One region of the Heyndrickxia sp. FSL W8-0496 genome, then DNA from elsewhere that is predicted to be linked to it. Evidence: a T-box and tRNA genes for the amino acid it is inferred to sense, from the RefSeq annotation. Region 1 holds a T-box; the other holds one or more tRNA genes.
What was found. A T-box is a leader RNA that pairs with one kind of tRNA and senses whether it is charged. The one in region 1 lies ahead of tyrS (tyrosine--tRNA ligase), so its partner is inferred to be a tRNA-Tyr.
Positions count from the first base shown of each region.

Region 2: it encodes a tRNA-Tyr, which carries the amino acid that the T-box ahead of tyrS (tyrosine--tRNA ligase) is inferred to sense. The anticodon was not compared.

Region 1 covers NZ_JBBOXX010000001.1:1,552,999-1,562,657, reverse strand. The annotation lists gene NST63_RS07785 (ImmA/IrrE family metallo-endopeptidase) at 1-24, shown strand, start outside; gene tyrS (tyrosine--tRNA ligase) at 143-1,402, opposite strand; T-box leader at 1,514-1,735, opposite strand; gene NST63_RS07775 (transglycosylase domain-containing protein) at 1,874-4,705, shown strand; gene acsA (acetate--CoA ligase) at 4,937-6,655, opposite strand; gene NST63_RS07765 (GNAT family N-acetyltransferase) at 6,916-7,548, shown strand; gene NST63_RS07760 (acetoin utilization AcuB family protein) at 7,578-8,228, shown strand; gene NST63_RS07755 (acetoin utilization protein AcuC) at 8,225-9,388, shown strand; gene lepB (signal peptidase I) at 9,462-9,659, opposite strand, start outside.
Region 2 covers NZ_JBBOXX010000001.1:4,592,789-4,602,447, forward strand. The annotation lists gene NST63_RS23255 (stalk domain-containing protein) at 37-1,953, opposite strand; gene NST63_RS23260 (GNAT family N-acetyltransferase) at 2,161-2,751, opposite strand; gene NST63_RS23265 (aminoglycoside phosphotransferase family protein) at 2,944-3,648, opposite strand; gene NST63_RS23270 (MFS transporter) at 3,779-4,996, opposite strand; gene NST63_RS23275 (TetR/AcrR family transcriptional regulator) at 5,110-5,712, opposite strand; tRNA gene NST63_RS23280 (tRNA-Asn) at 5,869-5,943, opposite strand; tRNA gene NST63_RS23285 (tRNA-Ile) at 5,962-6,038, opposite strand; tRNA gene NST63_RS23290 (tRNA-Gly) at 6,050-6,123, opposite strand; tRNA gene NST63_RS23295 (tRNA-Gly) at 6,143-6,216, opposite strand; tRNA gene NST63_RS23300 (tRNA-His) at 6,236-6,311, opposite strand; tRNA gene NST63_RS23305 (tRNA-Trp) at 6,314-6,387, opposite strand; tRNA gene NST63_RS23310 (tRNA-Tyr) at 6,398-6,482, opposite strand; tRNA gene NST63_RS23315 (tRNA-Asp) at 6,506-6,582, opposite strand; tRNA gene NST63_RS23320 (tRNA-Met) at 6,611-6,684, opposite strand; tRNA gene NST63_RS23325 (tRNA-Ser) at 6,852-6,944, opposite strand; tRNA gene NST63_RS23330 (tRNA-Ile) at 6,954-7,030, opposite strand; tRNA gene NST63_RS23335 (tRNA-Met) at 7,035-7,111, opposite strand; tRNA gene NST63_RS23340 (tRNA-Ala) at 7,130-7,205, opposite strand; tRNA gene NST63_RS23345 (tRNA-Pro) at 7,216-7,292, opposite strand; tRNA gene NST63_RS23350 (tRNA-Arg) at 7,297-7,373, opposite strand; tRNA gene NST63_RS23355 (tRNA-Leu) at 7,432-7,517, opposite strand; tRNA gene NST63_RS23360 (tRNA-Gly) at 7,528-7,602, opposite strand; tRNA gene NST63_RS23365 (tRNA-Lys) at 7,627-7,699, opposite strand; tRNA gene NST63_RS23370 (tRNA-Val) at 7,851-7,926, opposite strand; tRNA gene NST63_RS23375 (tRNA-Glu) at 7,946-8,020, opposite strand; rRNA gene rrf (5S ribosomal RNA) at 8,080-8,196, opposite strand; rRNA gene NST63_RS23385 (23S ribosomal RNA) at 8,271-9,659, opposite strand, start outside.

The DNA of each region.
Region 1 (9,659 bases):
AACTTAACTAAATTAAACTACTAAAATTTTTTTACCTTCATTGGAAACATAGTTAAAGGATATAACCAGAAAAAACTGCACCACTATTGTTAATGTTATTGATTCTAACAATTATGGTGCAGATTATTTTTATCTATTATCATTAATAACGGATAAGGAAATACTTTTTCTTCCCTCTACGTATAATCGTAAATTGCTCTTCAATACGATCCTGTTCACCTAACACATACTGTACATCTGTATTTCTATCACCATTTATATAGACTGCTCCATTCTGAATATCTTCACGAGCTTGTCGTTTAGAAGGTGAAATTTTAGCTTCCACTAATAAGTCAACTAACCCTATTTCTTCGCTATTACTGAAATTAAATGATGGAACATCTTTAAAGCCTTGTTTTATTTCTTCAGCTGTCAAATTTTTTACTTCTCCACTGAAAAGAGCATCTGTAATTTTTATAGCTTGCTTTAACGAATCTTCGCCATGAATTAAACGAGTCATTTCTTCTGCTAATGCTTTTTGTGCATGACGTAAATGTGGTTCTTCTTCAACAGCTTTCTCAAGCTTCTCGATTTCCTCACGAGATAAGAAGGTAAAGTATTTAAGATACTTCACAACATCTGCATCTGCTGTATTAATCCAAAATTGATAGAATTCATATGGTGATGTCTTTTCTGGATCTAACCATATTGCGCCACTTTCTGTTTTACCAAATTTCGTTCCATCTGCTTTTGTCACTAAAGGAATCGTTAAGCCAAAGGCTTTTTCCCCTTCAGGATTCATTTTACGAATCAGCTCTAAACCAGTTGTAATATTTCCCCATTGGTCACTTCCACCAATTTGCATTCTACAGTTATGATTTTTGTGTAGATGGTAAAAATCAATAGCTTGTAAAATCGTATAAGTAAACTCAGTAAATGAAATACCTGTATCAAGGCGAGATGCAATTGTATCTTTTGCTAGCATATAATTAACACCAATGTATTTCCCGTAGTCACGTAAAAATGTGACTAAATCCATTGATCCTGCCCAATCATAGTTATTCGTCATAATTGCGCCATTTTCGCCTTCAAAATCAAAGATTTGTTCCAGTTGTTGCTTAATACTTTTCACATTATATTCAACGGTTTCTAATGTTTGAAGCTTACGTTCTTCCTTCTTACCACTTGGATCTCCGATGAGGCCAGTAGCTCCACCAACTAAAACGATGGGACGATGCCCTTCCCTTTGAAATCTTCTTAATGTTAAAAATGGAAGTAAATGACCAATATGCATACTATCAGCAGTTGGGTCAATTCCACAGTACAAAGAAATTTTTTCCTTATCTAATACTTCACTGATTCCATCCTCATCTGTTTGCTGATAAATAATACCTCTCCATTGTAATTCCTCTAATAAATTCATGCTACCTCTCCTTCATGTAAAAAATGTAGTTTTCAATTAGTGAATGATTTTCTGAAAAACCAATTCAATTAGAAATTTGTAGAGAAATAAAAACGTCCCTTCGCAATCATGCGAAGGGACGACTATTTACCGTGGTACCACCCAACTTGAGAAAAATATAATTTCTCCACTCTTATTCTATAACGGTTTAATCCGTTTACTGCTACTTACTTTTTTCACAGTAAAAGCTCCAGGAAGTAATTCATCTAAGCTATTTGTATCGATTCTCACCAACCATCGACTCTCTACAATAACAGGGATAGAAAGACTACTTTTTCCTCTCAATGCTTATTCTATGTAGTTGTGTATGAAAACTTAATCTATTTTAAACATAAATAAAAATGAATGTCAATTAATTTCAGAATTCGATCGATTTTAACATTTTCCATAGTAAATTATGCTATAATGTAGGTGATTTTAAGGGGGTATATAATGAAAGAAACATCAAACAAATGGGTAAAAACTCTCCAAAAGTTTTTCTCTTTTTTCCAAAATGAAAGACTACAAAAAAATTCAAGAATAACCTATGGAGTTATCTGGAACTTATTATTAATATTATTTATTGTTTGTATTATAGGTGGAGCATTTGCTGGAGGGATCGGTGCAGGGTATTTCGCCTCACTAGTGAAAGATGAACCTACTCGTTCATACGCCCAAATGAAAAAAGATATTTATAATTATGAGGAAACCTCCAATCTTTACTTTGCAGATAATGTTTATTTAGGAAAAGTACGCTCTGATTTAGAACGTGAAGAAGTAAAAATTGAAAATGTGTCAAAATACCTCAAAGACGCCTTAATCGCAACGGAAGATAAATATTTCTATGAACATAATGGTATCGTGCCAAAAGCCCTACTACGTGCAGTATTTCAAGAAGTAACCAATTCCTCAATGCAAACTGGAGGTAGTACATTAACACAGCAAATAATAAAAAACCAAATACTTACAAATGAAGTCTCTTTTGATCGAAAGGCTAAAGAAGTTCTCTTAGCTCTTCGACTTGAACAATTCTTTAAGAAAGATGAGATTTTAGAAGCGTATATGAATGTTTCTACATTTGGAAGAAATTCATCTGGTCAAAATATTGGTGGGGTTGAATCAGCTGCTAAAGGAATATTTGGTGTCTCAGCAAAAGATTTAAATTTAGCACAATCAGCCTTTATTGCAGGTTTACCACAAAGCCCTTTTATGTACACACCTTTTACAAATGATGGCAAGCTAAAAAGTAAGGAAGGCTTAGAACCTGGTTTAAATCGGATGAAACTAGTTCTACACCGTATGAATGAAAATGGATATATTACAGATAAACAATACAAAGAAACGATCAATTATGATATTGTTAAAGATTTTATAAAGCCTCAAAAAAATCCACTTGATAAATATCCATGGCTAACAAACGAAATTGAACAACGGGCAAAAAATATTATAGCTATTATGCTTGCAGAAAAAGATGGTTATAAAGAAAAAGATCTAAATAAAAATGCTAAGTTGTACGAAAAATATATCACTCTAGCAGATCGTAATATTAGACAAAATGGTTATAACATTCATACAACCATTAATAAAAAGATCTATGATAATATGCAGAAGACTAAAGATGAGTTCAAAAACTACGGTCCTGATAAAACTGTAACTAGAGTTAATAAGGAAACAGGTGAAGAAGAATCCTATGTCGAACCCGTTCAAATTGGGGGCATCATGATAGAAAACAAAACAGGTAAAATACTTAGTTTTGTTGGGGGTAGAGACTTCAAGCAAGAGCAACTAAATCATGCTACCCAAGGAAGACGACCAAATGGATCAACGATGAAGCCTTTACTCGTTTATGCACCTGCAATGGAGATGGGCGTTACCGCACCTGGAACGGTAATTGCAGATTCTGATACTGGAATTAGAGTTGAAGGAAGAGCATGGCCAAGCAATTATGTTACAGGAAAATATTATGGCCTTGTAACCACTCGAGAAGCTTTGGCTAAATCACATAATGTAACTGCGATAAAAGTTTATCAACGTATCATTAATAAAAGACCAGCTCAATATCTTGCTAAAATGGGATTCTCCGATTTAACAGATGTTGATTATGAAGTATTGAGTGTGGCCTTAGGAGGTTTAACAAAGGGAGTAACAGTTGAAGAAAACGTTAATGCTTATACTACCTTCGCAAATAATGGTAAATTTATTGATGCCTATATGATCGATAAAATCACTGACCAAGACGGGAAGATTATCTATAAGCATAAAGTAGAGCCTGTTGACGTATTCAGTAGCCAAACTTCATATTTAATGCTGGATATGATGAGAGATGTTTTTAAATATGGTACTGCTGCCTCCGTACCTGGAATGTTGAACTTTTCAACTGACTGGGCAGGCAAAACAGGAACAAGTAATGACTATAATGATGCATGGCTTGTTGCTTCGAATCCCAATATTACATTTGGTACTTGGATAGGATATGATACACCAAGTAGCCAAGTACGAGGATATGATCATAGAAACTATCAAATATGGAGTAAGTTGATAAATTCTGCCTATGATGCAGATCCAAATTTAATTGCTACAAAGGAACGATTTAAGATGCCTAGTGGAATTGTCCAACGATCCTTCTGTGCAATTTCAGGTATGCTTCCTTCTCAAGGGTGTTCCAGTGCTGGATTAGTTCGTACTGACTTATTTAACGCAAAATATGTTCCAACTGAAGTAGACAATAGTCTAATTCAAGGTAAATATGTAGTCATAAATGGAAAGAAATATATGGCACTTGATTCTACACCTGCAGAGTTTTCTCAATCTGGTCTGATGCTAAATCCTGATTTTATCAAGAAACTATCACAAGGTGGTAAGATCGATGCAAATCAAATAATCCCAGAGGGTCACCCTTTATGGGAAAAAATCATGGCACCAGAAAATAAAATGAGTGATGATGGTAAAGCACCTTCATCGGTAAATGCCAATGTCTCTGGTAATAAATTAGTTTGGAGTGCTTCGGGAAGTCCAGATGTAATTGGATATCGTGTCTTTACAAGTGGCGGTCAGCAGGTGGGCTCTATTCACGCTGGGTCCAATTTATCCATATCATTGGGAAATGGTGAATATTTTGTTGTAGCAGTTGACATTGCTGGAAAACAATCAGGTCCTTCCAATAAAGTCACAATTGGTACGATCAAACAAGAAAAACCACCTGAAAATGAGACACCTGATGAAAATGACAAGAATACTAATAATGAAGAAAATCCAGGAGATGAAGATACGATACCAAATCCGTAATCATTTCAATGACTTTAAAAAGCCCGCATCATCGATGCGGGCTTTTTGTTTATTTTAAAGCGATAATATTTAATATTGATTACAAAGTTAAGACATCTTGTCAGCTCTAATCAAGAGCCTTGCTCTTACCTACTCTATGCCTAAACATATTACATTTAGGCTCTTTTCTCAAAGATTGTTGCTATTTAAGTAAAGTTTTTCGAATAACTATCTGCTGAAAACTTCCTTTATTTAGTCCTCCATCGTAGATAAATCTCCAGTAGGAAGATCTAACTCCCATGCTTTAAGGACTCTACGCATGATTTTTCCACTTCTTGTTTTCGGAAGTTTATCACGGAATTCAATTTCCCTAGGAGCTGCATGAGCCGCTAAACCCGTTTTCACGAATTGACGAATTTCCTCTTTTAGTTCATCTGATTCTTCATATCCCTCTAATAAAGCAACAAATGCTTTAATAATTTCACCACGAACTGGATCTGGTTTCCCAATAACTCCCGCCTCAGCGACCGCTGGATGTTCTAATAATTTGCTCTCTACCTCAAATGGGCCCACACGTTCCCCAGAGGTCATAATTACATCGTCCACTCTTCCTTGGAACCAGAAATATCCATCTTCATCCATATAGGCTGAATCCCCTGAAACATACCATCCTGACGGAAAAAAATATGAGTCATATTTTGCTTGGTTATTCCAAATTGTGTGCATCATTGATGGCCAACCTTTTTTAATCGCTAAATTTCCCATTCTATTCGGAGGCAGTTCATTTCCTTGATCATCAATAATCGCTGCTTCCACACCCGGAATTGGTTTACCCATCGATCCAGGTTTAATTTCCATACAAGGATAATTACAAATTAAATGTGCACCTGTTTCTGTCATCCACCATGTATCGTGGATACGTTTATTAAATACCTTCATCCCCCAACGGATTACTTCAGGATTTAACGGCTCACCCACACTTAAAACATGTCTAAGGCAACTTAAATCAAATTTCTTAATAATTTCATCCCCAGCTCCCATTAACATACGAAATGCGGTTGGCGCACTATACCATACAGTTACACTAAAGTCTTCAATTGTTTTATACCAATCCTCTGGTTTAAAACGTCCACCAACAATAACATTTGAAGTTCCTGTTAACCATGGACCGAAGATTCCATAGGAAGTACCGGTAACCCAGCCAGGATCAGCTGTACACCAATAAATATCCTCTTCTTGTAAATCTAGTACCCATTTTGCCGTTTGATACTGTTGAATCATCGCATTATGAACATGGAGCACACCCTTTGGCTTACCTGTTGAACCAGATGTATAGTGTAGAATTAAGCCATCAGTACGATCCACCCATTCAATTTCTAAATCTTTTGATGCAGTTTTTACATGCTTTAAAAAATCAAGATATTTATCATCTTCTTCAATATCCGAACCGACAATAAATATTGTTTTAAGAGCAGGTAATTGATCTACAGGTACACGTTTTAACAATTCAGGTGTTGTTACTAAAACCTTAGCTTCACTGTCCTCTAAGCGGTCTTTTACCGCCCCCTCCATAAATGCTTCGAAAAGTGGACCAACGATGGCACCTAATTTAATCGCTCCAAGAGTGGCTATATATAACTCTGGAGATCTAGGCATGAAAATAAAGACCCGATCCCCTTTTTCAACATTTCCATATGCTTTAAAAACATTTCCTGCTTTATTGGAAAGATCTTTCATTTCTTTAAAAGTGTATTTTTCATTTCTAGTTTCATCCCGATAATATAGGGCTACTTTATTTTTGCGAAAGGTATTTGCATGACGATCTATCGCTTCATACGCCATATTCACTTTACCTGTTTCGGACCATGAGAAGGCTTGTTCTACATCCTTCCAGTCAAAACTATTATACATATCTTCATAGCTTTTAAGATTATAATCACCTTTTACAGATGGCAGCGTTACTAATTTCATTACAAATCCCCCTTTTTAAAAAATTCACACTATTATTATATTATAAAATAAAATATTTCACAAAAAATTTAAATTTTCGGAAGTAGCATAATGGAATTTAGAACTGTTATGAATATATAATTTCTACACCTTTTAAAAAATTTTAAAAACATTCATAAGTTTACTCTTAAGATAATCATCTTATCATGTATAATAAGTACGAAATCCTGTTATGAAAATTTAGTATATTAAATAAAAATGCTGAAATAGGAGGTGTTACTATGGAACATAAAAAAACATATAATGCGATGGAATTAAAGACAACAAAAGGCAGTCTAATTATAGAAGGTCCAATTTCTTCAGAACAATTAGCAGGTTATGAATTTCATCAAGATTTAGTTGCTTTTCGTCCTCCCAATCAACAGCATAAAGCTCTAATTGAAATCGCTAATTTACCAGAAGGTAGAATTATCATTGCTAGACAATTTAATACCATTGTTGGCTATGTAACATATCTATACCCCGATCCACTCGAGAGATGGTCGCAAGGAAAAATGGAAAATTTAATAGAACTAGGGGCAATTGAGGTAATACCAGAATTTAGAGGTTGCTCTGTTGGAAAAAGCTTGTTAAGGGTGTCAATGATGGATGATGCAATGGAAGATTATATTACCATTACGACTGAATATTATTGGCACTGGGATTTAAAAGGAACCGGACTAAATGTCTGGGAGTATCGAAAGGTGATGGAAAAAATGATGGGAGCAGGCGGGCTAGAATGGTTTGCAACGGATGACCCTGAAATTAGCTCTCATCCTGCCAACTGTTTAATGGTCAGAATCGGAAAAAGAGTAGATTATGATTCGGTTCAAAAATTTGATCAATTACGGTTCATGAATCGATTTATGTATTAGTCAATGACTTAAACAAGGAGTTGAATGGCATGATCATTGAGGAAATAATGAAAACAGATGTTATTACATTACAGCCTGAAGATACGATTCACTCTGCTTTATTGATTATGAGGGAAAAAAAAATCCGTCATATTCCTATCGTTGACAGCGAACAGCATTTATTAGGTTTGGTGACAGAACGTGATATTAAGGATGCAACTCCATCCCCCCTATTCGAAAAGAAGCGGTTGGAAAAAGAATTGACAATCCCTCTTGAGCAAATAATGAATCCAAACGTAATTACCGGTCATCCTTTAGACTTTGTCGAAGAAGTGGCTGGTATCTTATATGAACATCGAATTGGTTGTTTACCTATTGTCGTAAATAAAAAGGTAGTTGGTATTATCACTGGTACTGACATCCTCCGAACTATGGTTGAATTAACTGGAGCCAATCAACCTGGCTCACAAATTGAAATTAAAGTGCGGAACCGTACTGGAGTTTTACACGAAGTCACAGGCATATTCAATCAATATCATGTTAATGTTCATAGCGTGCTCGTATATCCCGATAAGAAAGATCCAAACCATAAAATACTAGTTTTTCGAATTCAAACAATGAACCCAATCATTGTAATTGAGCATCTTAAAAAAAATGGCTACCAAGTATTATGGCCAAATATGCCTGGAATGTCATTATGACAAAAGAAGCGGTTTTTATTTACTCAGATGAACTTCTTTCTTATCGTTTTTCAAAGGACCATCCATTTAATCAATTCCGATTGACATTAACATTAGATTTATTAAAAGAACTCAATGCTATAACAAATGAAGATATCATACCTCCTAGAATGGCAACTGATGAAGAGCTTTGCTTAATACATGATTCATCCTACATAGAAGCGGTGAAAAGTGCGGGAAATGGACGTTTATCAGAAGAAACTGCAGAAAATTATGGATTAGGTACAGAGGACACACCCATTTTTTCTGGAATGCATGAAGCAAGTGCCCTACTTGTTGGTGGTACATTGACGGCAGTGGATCAAGTAATGACAGGACAAAGTCGACATGCTGTACATCTAGGCGGAGGATTGCATCATGGATTCAGGGGGAAAGCTTCCGGATTTTGTGTTTACAATGATAGTTCAGTAGCTATCAAATATTTACAAAAAAAGTATAATGCTAGAGTTCTATATATTGATACTGATGCCCATCATGGGGACGGAGTTCAATGGTCATTTTACGATGATGAATCAGTCTGTACATTCTCAATTCATGAAACCGGAAGATATTTATTTCCCGGGACAGGTAATGTCAATGAATGGGGTAGTGGTAAGGGTTATGGATATTCATTCAATATACCAGTGGATGCATTTACTGAAGATGAATCTTGGCTCTACTGTTACGAAACAGCTTTGAGGGAAGTTGCTGCCTATTTTAAACCTGATGTTATTCTTACTCAAAATGGTGCAGACTCACACTACTATGACCCACTTACCCATTTATCTGCTTCTATTAATATATATAAAAAAATTCCAAAGCTTGCACACCAACTTGCTCATCAATATTGTGATGGAAGATGGATTGCTGTTGGTGGAGGTGGATATGATATTTGGAGAGTTGTTCCTAGAGCATGGTCACTTATTTGGCTAGAAATGAACAATTATCCAGATGTAAAAGGTGAACTTCCAACTTCATGGGTCAATAAGTGGAAAGCAAAAGCACCGATACCATTAGCAACCGCATGGGAAGATCCGGAAAATATGTACAAACCTATACCAAGAAAACCAGAAATCACAGAAAAAAACAAACAAACTGTGGAACGTTTATTACATTTTATTAGACAGCAAACGTCTCGTTAAAAATGATTATAAAAAAAGGGTTGTCCCATTAGTGTATGAACACATTTGTAGACAGCCCTTCTCTCTTTAAAACTTATTTAAAATAATCAAACTCATTTAATGGCCAAAAGCGAATTTTCACCTTTCCTATGACAGAATCCATTGGAATGACACCGAAATATCGGCTATCTTTACTTACTAAGCGATTATCCCCAAGAACAAATAAATAACCCTTTGGAACTTTACTTTTACCCGTTTTTTCCTTCAAAGTAAAGTCTTCAGTTAATTGTTG
Region 2 (9,659 bases), 3.0 Mb from region 1:
GGTAGAGTATTATAAGTGGGATCAGACCCCTTGCTTTTATTCAACTGATTCTACATAAACAGCAACTGGTAAGTTAGCGCCACCAGCATGCATAATTTCTAAATTGATGGTATCTGCTGGACCACTTACCGTATACTCAGGAAGCTCTACATATTCCTGACTAGGTTTAAGCGTTGGGATTAAATGAACTTTTCCATTCATCTTCACAGCTCCACTGTAAAGACCACCCCTACCAGCTAAGACGATTTTTACTTTTGCTGGACTACCAGTTGGATTTACAATTGGAATACTTACCTTATAAGTCATTCCAAAATGACCTGGATTTCCAACTGACCCATTGAGAGTAGATAGTGAATTTTCAGCCGTTAACAAATGATCTGTTTGACCATTTGAAAGATTATAACCCACTTCTGGTGTGCCAACTGTATAGGCTGGTATTTCCGTTTTTAGTGTAGACTGTGGCCAGGCACCTCTAGGATGAGCAAATCTATCTGTTGAAATTGGATCAGAATGAACCTTTGTTAAATCTTCATCATTTTGAGCTAAAACAGTTCGTATAATATACTTACCATTTCCGCCATTTACAGAACTAATATCAATATCCTGTAAGAAGCCGACTAGAAAATCTGGAGCCAAGTCATATGTTTCAATCACTTTCGTCTCGCCTGGATTAATAACAATACCAGTACTTTCAGAGTTTTTTAATTTTCCATTCAATACGGAATCTGCAATTGGTAAACCTACATTATATGTAATCCAACTATTATCCGAAGTTTTCGCTAACCCTTTAGAATTCGTAATTTTAATACTATTTGTATCCGAGATATTTTGAATAGTAATGGCTATTTTAGCTTTTGTACCTAGTTCATTTAAATGCCACCCAAATACTCGGTGCTCATTTGTTGCTGAAGTTGTTTGAACCTCTTGCATTGAAAGTGTTGCTGTAGTTCCGTATAACATATATGCATTAATTTTCTCCGGATTGTCACTAACTAATAAATTTCGTGAACCTTCTAATTGAGCATTTGGTATATATTGAGGTTTAGGAGTTGAACCTTCCTGTTTTTCCAAAAACTCACTATAAAACATATAATCATTAAACGTAATATAGATTTCTTTTCTGTCAACAAGATTACGTAAATTCCCCCCTAAAGCTTTAACAAGAAAAGGAGCAGGAACATACATTTCTCCTGATTTGATAAATGGTTTCTCATCTATAGAAACAGGTTCTTGATTGACTAATATATTGTTGCTTCCATCTGTAAATTGGAAGCTAAGTCCAGCTAACAACATTTCAAACACTCGATCAGATACCCATAAACCTGATGAATCCTCAACATAATTATAAAAATATTTAGCAGGAATATATGTCCTACCCTCTTTAATGATAACTGGATCGTCCATCATTATCTTCTGATTATTAATATATAACGTATACTTTTCTCCCTCCGGTACATTTGGAGTAGGAGGAGGATTACTTCCGTTTGATTGATCTAATGTAATTTCAACCTTTTGTTTTCCTTCATTCCAAACAACGATCCCATCGAAATTTTCACTGGCGAATCTTAGAGGGAAATATGTTCTATTCTTATAAAGTAGAGGAGCGACTTCCATTGAAACGTTTACTCCATCCACCCTGGCAGTCTTAGAATTAATCGTAAGATCCACACGTTTTCCATTTCTAATCGAACTTGCTGTTTTCTTCTTTGGATCCCATGACACTTGTGCACCAAGTGCTTCATATAATTCTCTCATTGGTAATAAAAGATGACCTTTTTTATTCAAAATAGACGATTTGATAGAAGCTGTTTTTCCATTAATCTCGATTGAAACATTCTTCATTGTATATAGATCTTTCCCAACAAGTGTTGCTGCTGAGACATTAAAGTTTGAAGAAAGTGCAACTAATACGACAATTACAAGGACACACAATGCTTTAATTCTCTTAATCATTATTCCTCTCCTTATTCCTATTAATCCGTAATCATACTAACATATCATAACATGTAAATGATAAAAAATGTTAAAAGAATACTATTTTATCTAAAATTTCACATTTAATCTACAAAATTTTCATATAAAATAGCGAATGATAGAGTATTTTGACATTTTAATAGGAACTTTTTAGTATAATGAAAGAGATTGATTAATTTAAACCGTTTATATTGGTGGTTCTCCTATACTCTCTTTAAGATAATTCCTTTTTAAGATACTATAAATCTCTATATCTATAATGCCTTTACCTGACCAAATCGTTGCTTCCCTCAGTAATCCTTCTTTTAGAAAGCCGTTTTTTAACAATACCTTTTTTGATGCATCATTTAACGGCATCACATCCGCTTGAATTCTATTCACATCTACCTCATTGAATAGAAACTCCACTACTTTACTTACAGCGGCTGATGCAATCCCTTTTCCCCAATAGGATTCCGCTAAATAATAGCCGATTGTCACCATATTAATTTTTTGATTAAAATCAAATGCTTCTATAATTCCAACTAATTTACACTCAGAATGTTTAACAATTCCCCACTTTATTCTTTTCTTATTATTAAAATCGCGCTCAAAATGACTAATCATTTTTTTTACGGTTGCCTTATTATGTTTTGGAATAATTCCACAAAATTCAAATACTTTCTCATTGTCATATATAGCAAACACATCATTCAGATGATCCTCTTCAATTTTTAACAATGTAAATTTATCTGCTATCAAAATAGGAAATTCATTAAAAAGTTTTTCTATATTCATTTAAGCCTCGTTCCTTTCTTAATTACGTATAAAAAAAGCAGTTTTTATAAGATAAGGGTTATTTTTTATTATTCTTTGAACCTTGTCTAAAGTATTATTGCGGATAGGGATTCTATTTTTTCTATAAAATAAAAACCATCTAATACAAGCTATTGCTTCCAATAGCTCTTCTCCATCCTGACTAATAGAATGTTACGATATATAAACTGAACGAAATAATGAAGCATGTTTTTCTGATATCCCATAAATTTTTAATAGAAATACACTCCAAGCAAAATCATATCTTTTATCCCCTAATTGAGCATTTGTCCAATCTATAACTGTAAATGTTTCCGTTTCTTCTACGATATTTTCAAAATGATAATCTCCATGAATGAAATCACTCTGTGCTAATTGCGCTTTTTTTACCAACTGGATTAATAATTGACTAAGATCTGGGTGTTCCTCAATCCCGGAAAAAAAATAATCGATAAATTGATACTTTGGTAGATTAGCATTTTTAATTTGATATGGAGATATCCCATGTATTTTTGATAAAATCCGTGCCATCTCAGTGATGTTTTTGCTACTAAATGTTTGAAAAGGGTGTCCATCATATGTTGTTAATAATACTTTATTTTCTTTGCTATCCACTCCCCATGCTAATGGCCTTGAAACAGGAACCTCTCTTTGAGTAAGCATTTGCAATAAATGATATTGAAATTGAATATTTGGGTTAGAGTCCCTATTCCATACTTTAAGTACAAATTGATCGCCTTGATGAATAATTTTGACTACTTCAGCTTCATATCCAGAATTCATCGATTGAACGGTTAATGTTTCCTTACCGGATAAAAGTTTATCCATTTCCCTATTATTTTTTTCTTTCCAATCAATCAGATGAAGTAGATTTCCCATCTCATTTCTCCTTTCTTCGTTCCTGCATACTACATAGTCAACCATATTCGATATAATTACGAAAATATCCTATGAATAAAATAAAAAAAGACTCAGTAGTACAACTGAATCTTTTAAAAAAATATCTATTTTAGCTTTTCCTTAGTTTAACTTGGGTATTTATGCTGTCAACCTTTCTTGCTGCCCGGATTGACAAAACAAAACAGGCGAAAAGAACGATAAAAGCTGAAACATATGGATAATTAACATTCATATCAAATAGGAAACCAGCCACTATCGGACCCATGATATTCCCCAGACTTGTGTAAGCGGAGTTTAATCCAGCTACATATCCTTGTTGATCCTGAGCCATTTTCGACATCTGTGTTCCAATGGCAGGTCGTAAAATATCAATTGATAAGAACACAATGAAGGTGACTACAACAATCAACCAATACTTATGCACAAATAGAGTTAATAATACAAATAGACTTGCAATAATTAAACAAGATGAAATAACTTTCCTCTCTCCAAAGCGATTTAGCATCCATCCGAATATAGTCATTTGTACTACTGCACCTGAGATAGACCCGAATGTTATAATAAACGCAATATCTTTCGGTGAAAACCCAAACTTTTGATCAACAAACAATCCAAACACAGTTTCGTAGTTGGCTAAACCGAACGACATAACAAACACGATGATTAAACTTAAAAAATATGGCTCCTTATAGGAGTGAAGCAATTGACTGATTAAACTTTGTTTATTTGTTTGAATAGGCTGTGCTAATTCAGATTCTTTTTTAGTATTTGATTCTGGTAATACGAGTAAAGTAATAATCGCCGCAACCACACCTGCAACTGCTGCAGCAAAGAATGGTACACGAATTCCAAATTCAGCTATATAGCCACCAATTCCTGGTCCAATAATAAATCCAGTAGTTATAGCAGCATTAATAAAGCCCATACCTTTCGCTCTCTCTTTAGTTGATGTTACATCCGCAGCGTATGCCATAACAGACGGCATAATTAATGCGGCACCGATTCCTCCTAGCATTCTAGAAGCGAATAGAAGAAATGATGAATTAGCTACTCCAAATATCCATTCAGAAACAGCAAAAATGATCATTCCAGCAATAATAATCTTTTTTCTCCCAATTGAATCTGATAGTTTCCCACCAAATGGAGAGAATAGTAGCTGGGTGAGAGAAAATGCTGCAACAAGTAATCCTACGATGCTCCCATTAATATGTAGCTCGATCATATAAGTTGGCATTATAGGTATAACCAGACCAATTCCCGTAAAAATTAAAAATATATTTAGCATAAGAAGCAATATAGCTCCCCTATTTCTGAACAATAATGACATAAATAACCTCCTCATGAACTAAGAAATACTGAACGTTCATTCTATATTAAATTACAGGATTACCCTTTACCTGGTCTATGCTGCATCCTTCCAGGTGTAATCCCTCACTTATTTTATCTATTAGAGCTTGTTGATATTCCAAATAAAAATACATTAAATGCTAATTTGTATAAAGTTAATGCCTCCTCAACTGTTGACTTTCTTGACATCTGGCTTAGACCAATTAATAAGCTTTCTAGAATAATAGCTAGACTTTCTACGTCTTCTTTTTTAAATTCACCACTATCTATGCCTTGCTGAATTAATTTTTGATTAAATTTCAAATGTCCCGTTACCATCTCTGCAATTCGTTCTTCAATCTCACCAGTCTTTTCTTCATTATTAAAAAATTCATCAGCTGCTTTTGTAAGTGGGTGATTCAAATCATCAAGAACCATTTGTTCTGCCATCCCAAAAAGTTTTTCCTTCGTTGTTTTATATAATGATTCTTTTTCTACCCATTTTTGTTCCCACTCTTTATCCCATTCATCTAATAAATATAAAAATAACCCTTCTTTACTTTTAAAGTGGTAATATATATTCCCTTTACTACTCCCGGTAGCTTCAACAATATCTTCAATTGAAGTTGCTTTATATCCTTTATTAGCAAAAAGATTCCTTGCAGCATCTGCTACACGCTTTTTGGTTTGTTCACTTTGGATTTTCTTTTTATTCAACTATTTCAACTCCAATGCCAATATTAACATTAATACTGAACGTTCATTCTGTATAATAACAAAAATAAATAACCTTTTCAAGCTAGGCTATTTTGACCACGTACTATACAATATACAAAAAAAGAGCTAATGCGCTCTTGAAATCATAAATAAAAATGGCTCCGCAGGTAGGATTCGAACCTACGACCGATCGGTTAACAGCCGATAGCTCTACCACTGAGCTACTGCGGAAAATATAAATATAAAAAATGGTGGGCCTAAATGGACTCGAACCATCGACCTCACGCTTATCAGGCGTGCGCTCTAACCAGCTGAGCTATAGGCCCTTTATGTATTTTGGAGCGGGTGATGAGAATCGAACTCACGACAACAGCTTGGAAGGCTGTAGTTTTACCACTAAACTACACCCGCAATATTCATTCATTAAGTATGGGGCGGATGATGGGAATCGAACTCACGACAACAGCTTGGAAGGCTGTAGTTTTACCACTAAACTACACCCGCAATATTCATTCATTAAGTATGGGGCGGATGATGGGAATCGAACCCACGAATGTCGGAACCACAATCCGATGCGTTAACCACTTCGCCACATCCGCCATGGCAGGGGCAGTAGGAATCGAACCCACACTGAAGGTTTTGGAGACCTTAGTTCTACCTTTAAACTATGCCCCTATTTTATATATGGTGGAGGGGGACGGATTCGAACCGCCGAACCCTGAGGGAGCGGATTTACAGTCCGCCGCGTTTAGCCACTTCGCTACCCCTCCATATTAATTTTTGCATAAATTAATGGCGGTCCGGACGGGACTCGAACCCGCGACCTCCTGCGTGACAGGCAGGCATTCTAACCAACTGAACTACCGGACCAAAATTCTTTCAAGAATACTTGAAATGATTGCGGAGGCAGGATTTGAACCTGCGACCTTCGGGTTATGAGCCCGACGAGCTACCAGACTGCTCCACCCCGCGACGATATTATAAAAAATTTTTTAATCCAATCTTTTCATCAACTGTCCCGATTTCAGTATGCTTACTCTAGTAGCAGCTTAATCGGTACAACTCGCGGTTGTTCGATGAAGTAACGCTCGTTGCTCCACCCCGCGACGATATTATAAAAAAACTTTTATAGGAAGTTATGGCGGAGGAAGAGGGATTCGAACCCCCGCGCGGTGTAACCCGCCTGTCGGTTTTCAAGACCGATCCCTTCAGCCAGACTTGGGTATTCCTCCAATTATATATGGTGGACCTTGTAGGACTCGAACCTACGACCGGACGGTTATGAGCCGTCTGCTCTAACCAGCTGAGCTAAAGGTCCTCTATGGTAGCGGCGGAGGGGATCGAACCCACGACCTCACGGGTATGAACCGTACGCTCTAGCCAGCTGAGCTACGCCGCCATAGTTTATTTTATATATTGGTGGAGCCTAGCGGGATCGAACCGCTGACCTCCTGCGTGCAAAGCAGGCGCTCTCCCAGCTGAGCTAAGGCCCCAATTATATAATGGTCGGGAAGACAGGATTCGAACCTGCGACCCCATGGTCCCAAACCATGTGCTCTACCAAGCTGAGCTACTTCCCGTTCATGGCGCGCCCGAGAGGAGTCGAACCCCTAACCTTTTGATCCGTAGTCAAACGCTCTATCCAATTGAGCTACGGGCGCATATATTATATCGTAAGATATTTTACGGAAGGATCTTTTGCTTTGCAAAAATCCTTAGTGCCGAGGACCGGAATCGAACCGGTACGGTAGTCACCTACCGCAGGATTTTAAGTCCTGTGCGTCTGCCAGTTCCGCCACCCCGGCAAGGTATGTTTGGAGCGGAAGACGGGATTCGAACCCGCGACCCCCACCTTGGCAAGGTGGTGTTCTACCACTGAACTACTTCCGCAAATTATATCAAAGCAAACTTTGATGAGCCATGAAGGACTCGAACCTTCGACCCTCTGATTAAAAGTCAGATGCTCTACCAACTGAGCTAATGGCTCATAGTAAAATAATTGATCGTGTAGTCTATAATTTTGAATACAAAGGCTCGTACATTTATATTGTAAATTATTTATTCCGACTTTTCAAACGTCAAAAAAATTCAACTATTTTATTATACAAAAAATATTGAACCACTATCAAAATAATTAATGGTGGAGGATGACGGGATCGAACCGCCGACCCCCTGCTTGTAAGGCAGGTGCTCTCCCAGCTGAGCTAATCCTCCAATATAAAAATTTATTAAATGGTGACCCGTACGGGATTCGAACCCGTGTTACCGCCGTGAAAGGGCGGTGTCTTAACCGCTTGACCAACGGGCCACATTAGCAGAATTTGCTAATATAGTTTAGAAAAATAATAGCCCCAATTTAGGGGCATCGCCTGGCAACGTCCTACTCTTGCAGGGGGAGAGCCCCCAACTACCATCGGCGCTAAGAAGCTTAACTTCCGTGTTCGGGATGGAAACGGGTGTGACCTTCTTGCCATAATTACCAGACTATATTTTGTTAAGGGTTTATTCCCTCAAAACTAGATATATCAAGAAGTAACGGTTCATAACCTCAAATCTATTTGGTTAAGTCTTCGATCTATTAGTATTCGTCAGCTCCATGTGTCGCCACACTTCCACCTCGAACCTATCAACCTGATCATCTTTCAGGGATCTTATTTAGATAAACTAAGGGAAATCTCATCTTGAGGGGGGCTTCATGCTTAGATGCTTTCAGCACTTATCCCTTCCGCACATAGCTACCCAGCGATGCCTTTGGCAAGACAACTGGTACACCAGCGGTGCGTCCATCCCGGTCCTCTCGTACTAAGGACAGCTCCTCTCAAATTTCCTACGCCCACGACGGATAGGGACCGAACTGTCTCACGACGTTCTGAACCCAGCTCGCGTACCGCTTTAATGGGCGAACAGCCCAACCCTTGGGACCGACTACAGCCCCAGGATGCGATGAGCCGACATCGAGGTGCCAAACCTCCCCGTCGATGTGGACTCTTGGGGGAGATAAGCCTGTTATCCCCGGGGTAGCTTTTATCCGTTGAGCGATGGCCCTTCCATGCGGAACCACCGGATCACTAAGCCCGACTTTCGTCCCTGCTCGACTTGTAGGTCTCGCAGTCAAGCTCCCTTGTGCCTTTACACTCTGCGAATGATTTCCAACCATTCTGAGGGAACCTTTGGGCGCCTCCGTTACCTTTTAGGAGGCGACCGCCCCAGTCAAACTGCCTGCCTGACACTGTCTCCCACCCCGATTCAGGGGTGCGGGTTAGAATTTCAATACAGCCAGGGTAGTATCCCACCGATGCCTCCACCGAAGCTGGCGCTCCGGTTTCAAAGGCTCCTACCTATCCTGTACAAGCTGTACCAAAATTCAATATCAAGCTGCAGTAAAGCTCCACGGGGTCTTTCCGTCCTGTCGCGGGTAACCTGCATCTTCACAGGTACTATAATTTCACCGAGTCTCTCGTTGAGACAGTGCCCAGATCGTTGCGCCTTTCGTGCGGGTCAGAACTTACCTGACAAGGAATTTCGCTACCTTAGGACCGTTATAGTTACGGCCGCCGTTTACTGGGGCTTCAATTCAAAGCTTCGTCTTGCGACTAACCTCTCCTCTTAACCTTCCAGCACCGGGCAGGCGTCAGCCCCTATACTTCGCCTTACGGCTTCGCAGAGACCTGTGTTTTTGCTAAACAGTCGCCTGGGCCTATTCACTGCGGCTCTCTCGGGCTTGCACCCTAACAGAGCACCCCTTCTCCCGAAGTTACGGGGTCATTTTGCCGAGTTCCTTAACGAGAGTTCTCTCGCTCACCTTAGGATTCTCTCCTCGCCTACCTGTGTCGGTTTGCGGTACGGGCACCTTTCACCTCACTAGAGGATTTTCTAGGCAGTGTGGAATCAGGAACTTCGGTACTAAATTTCCCTCGCCATCACAGCTCAAGGTATCTGGTGACGGG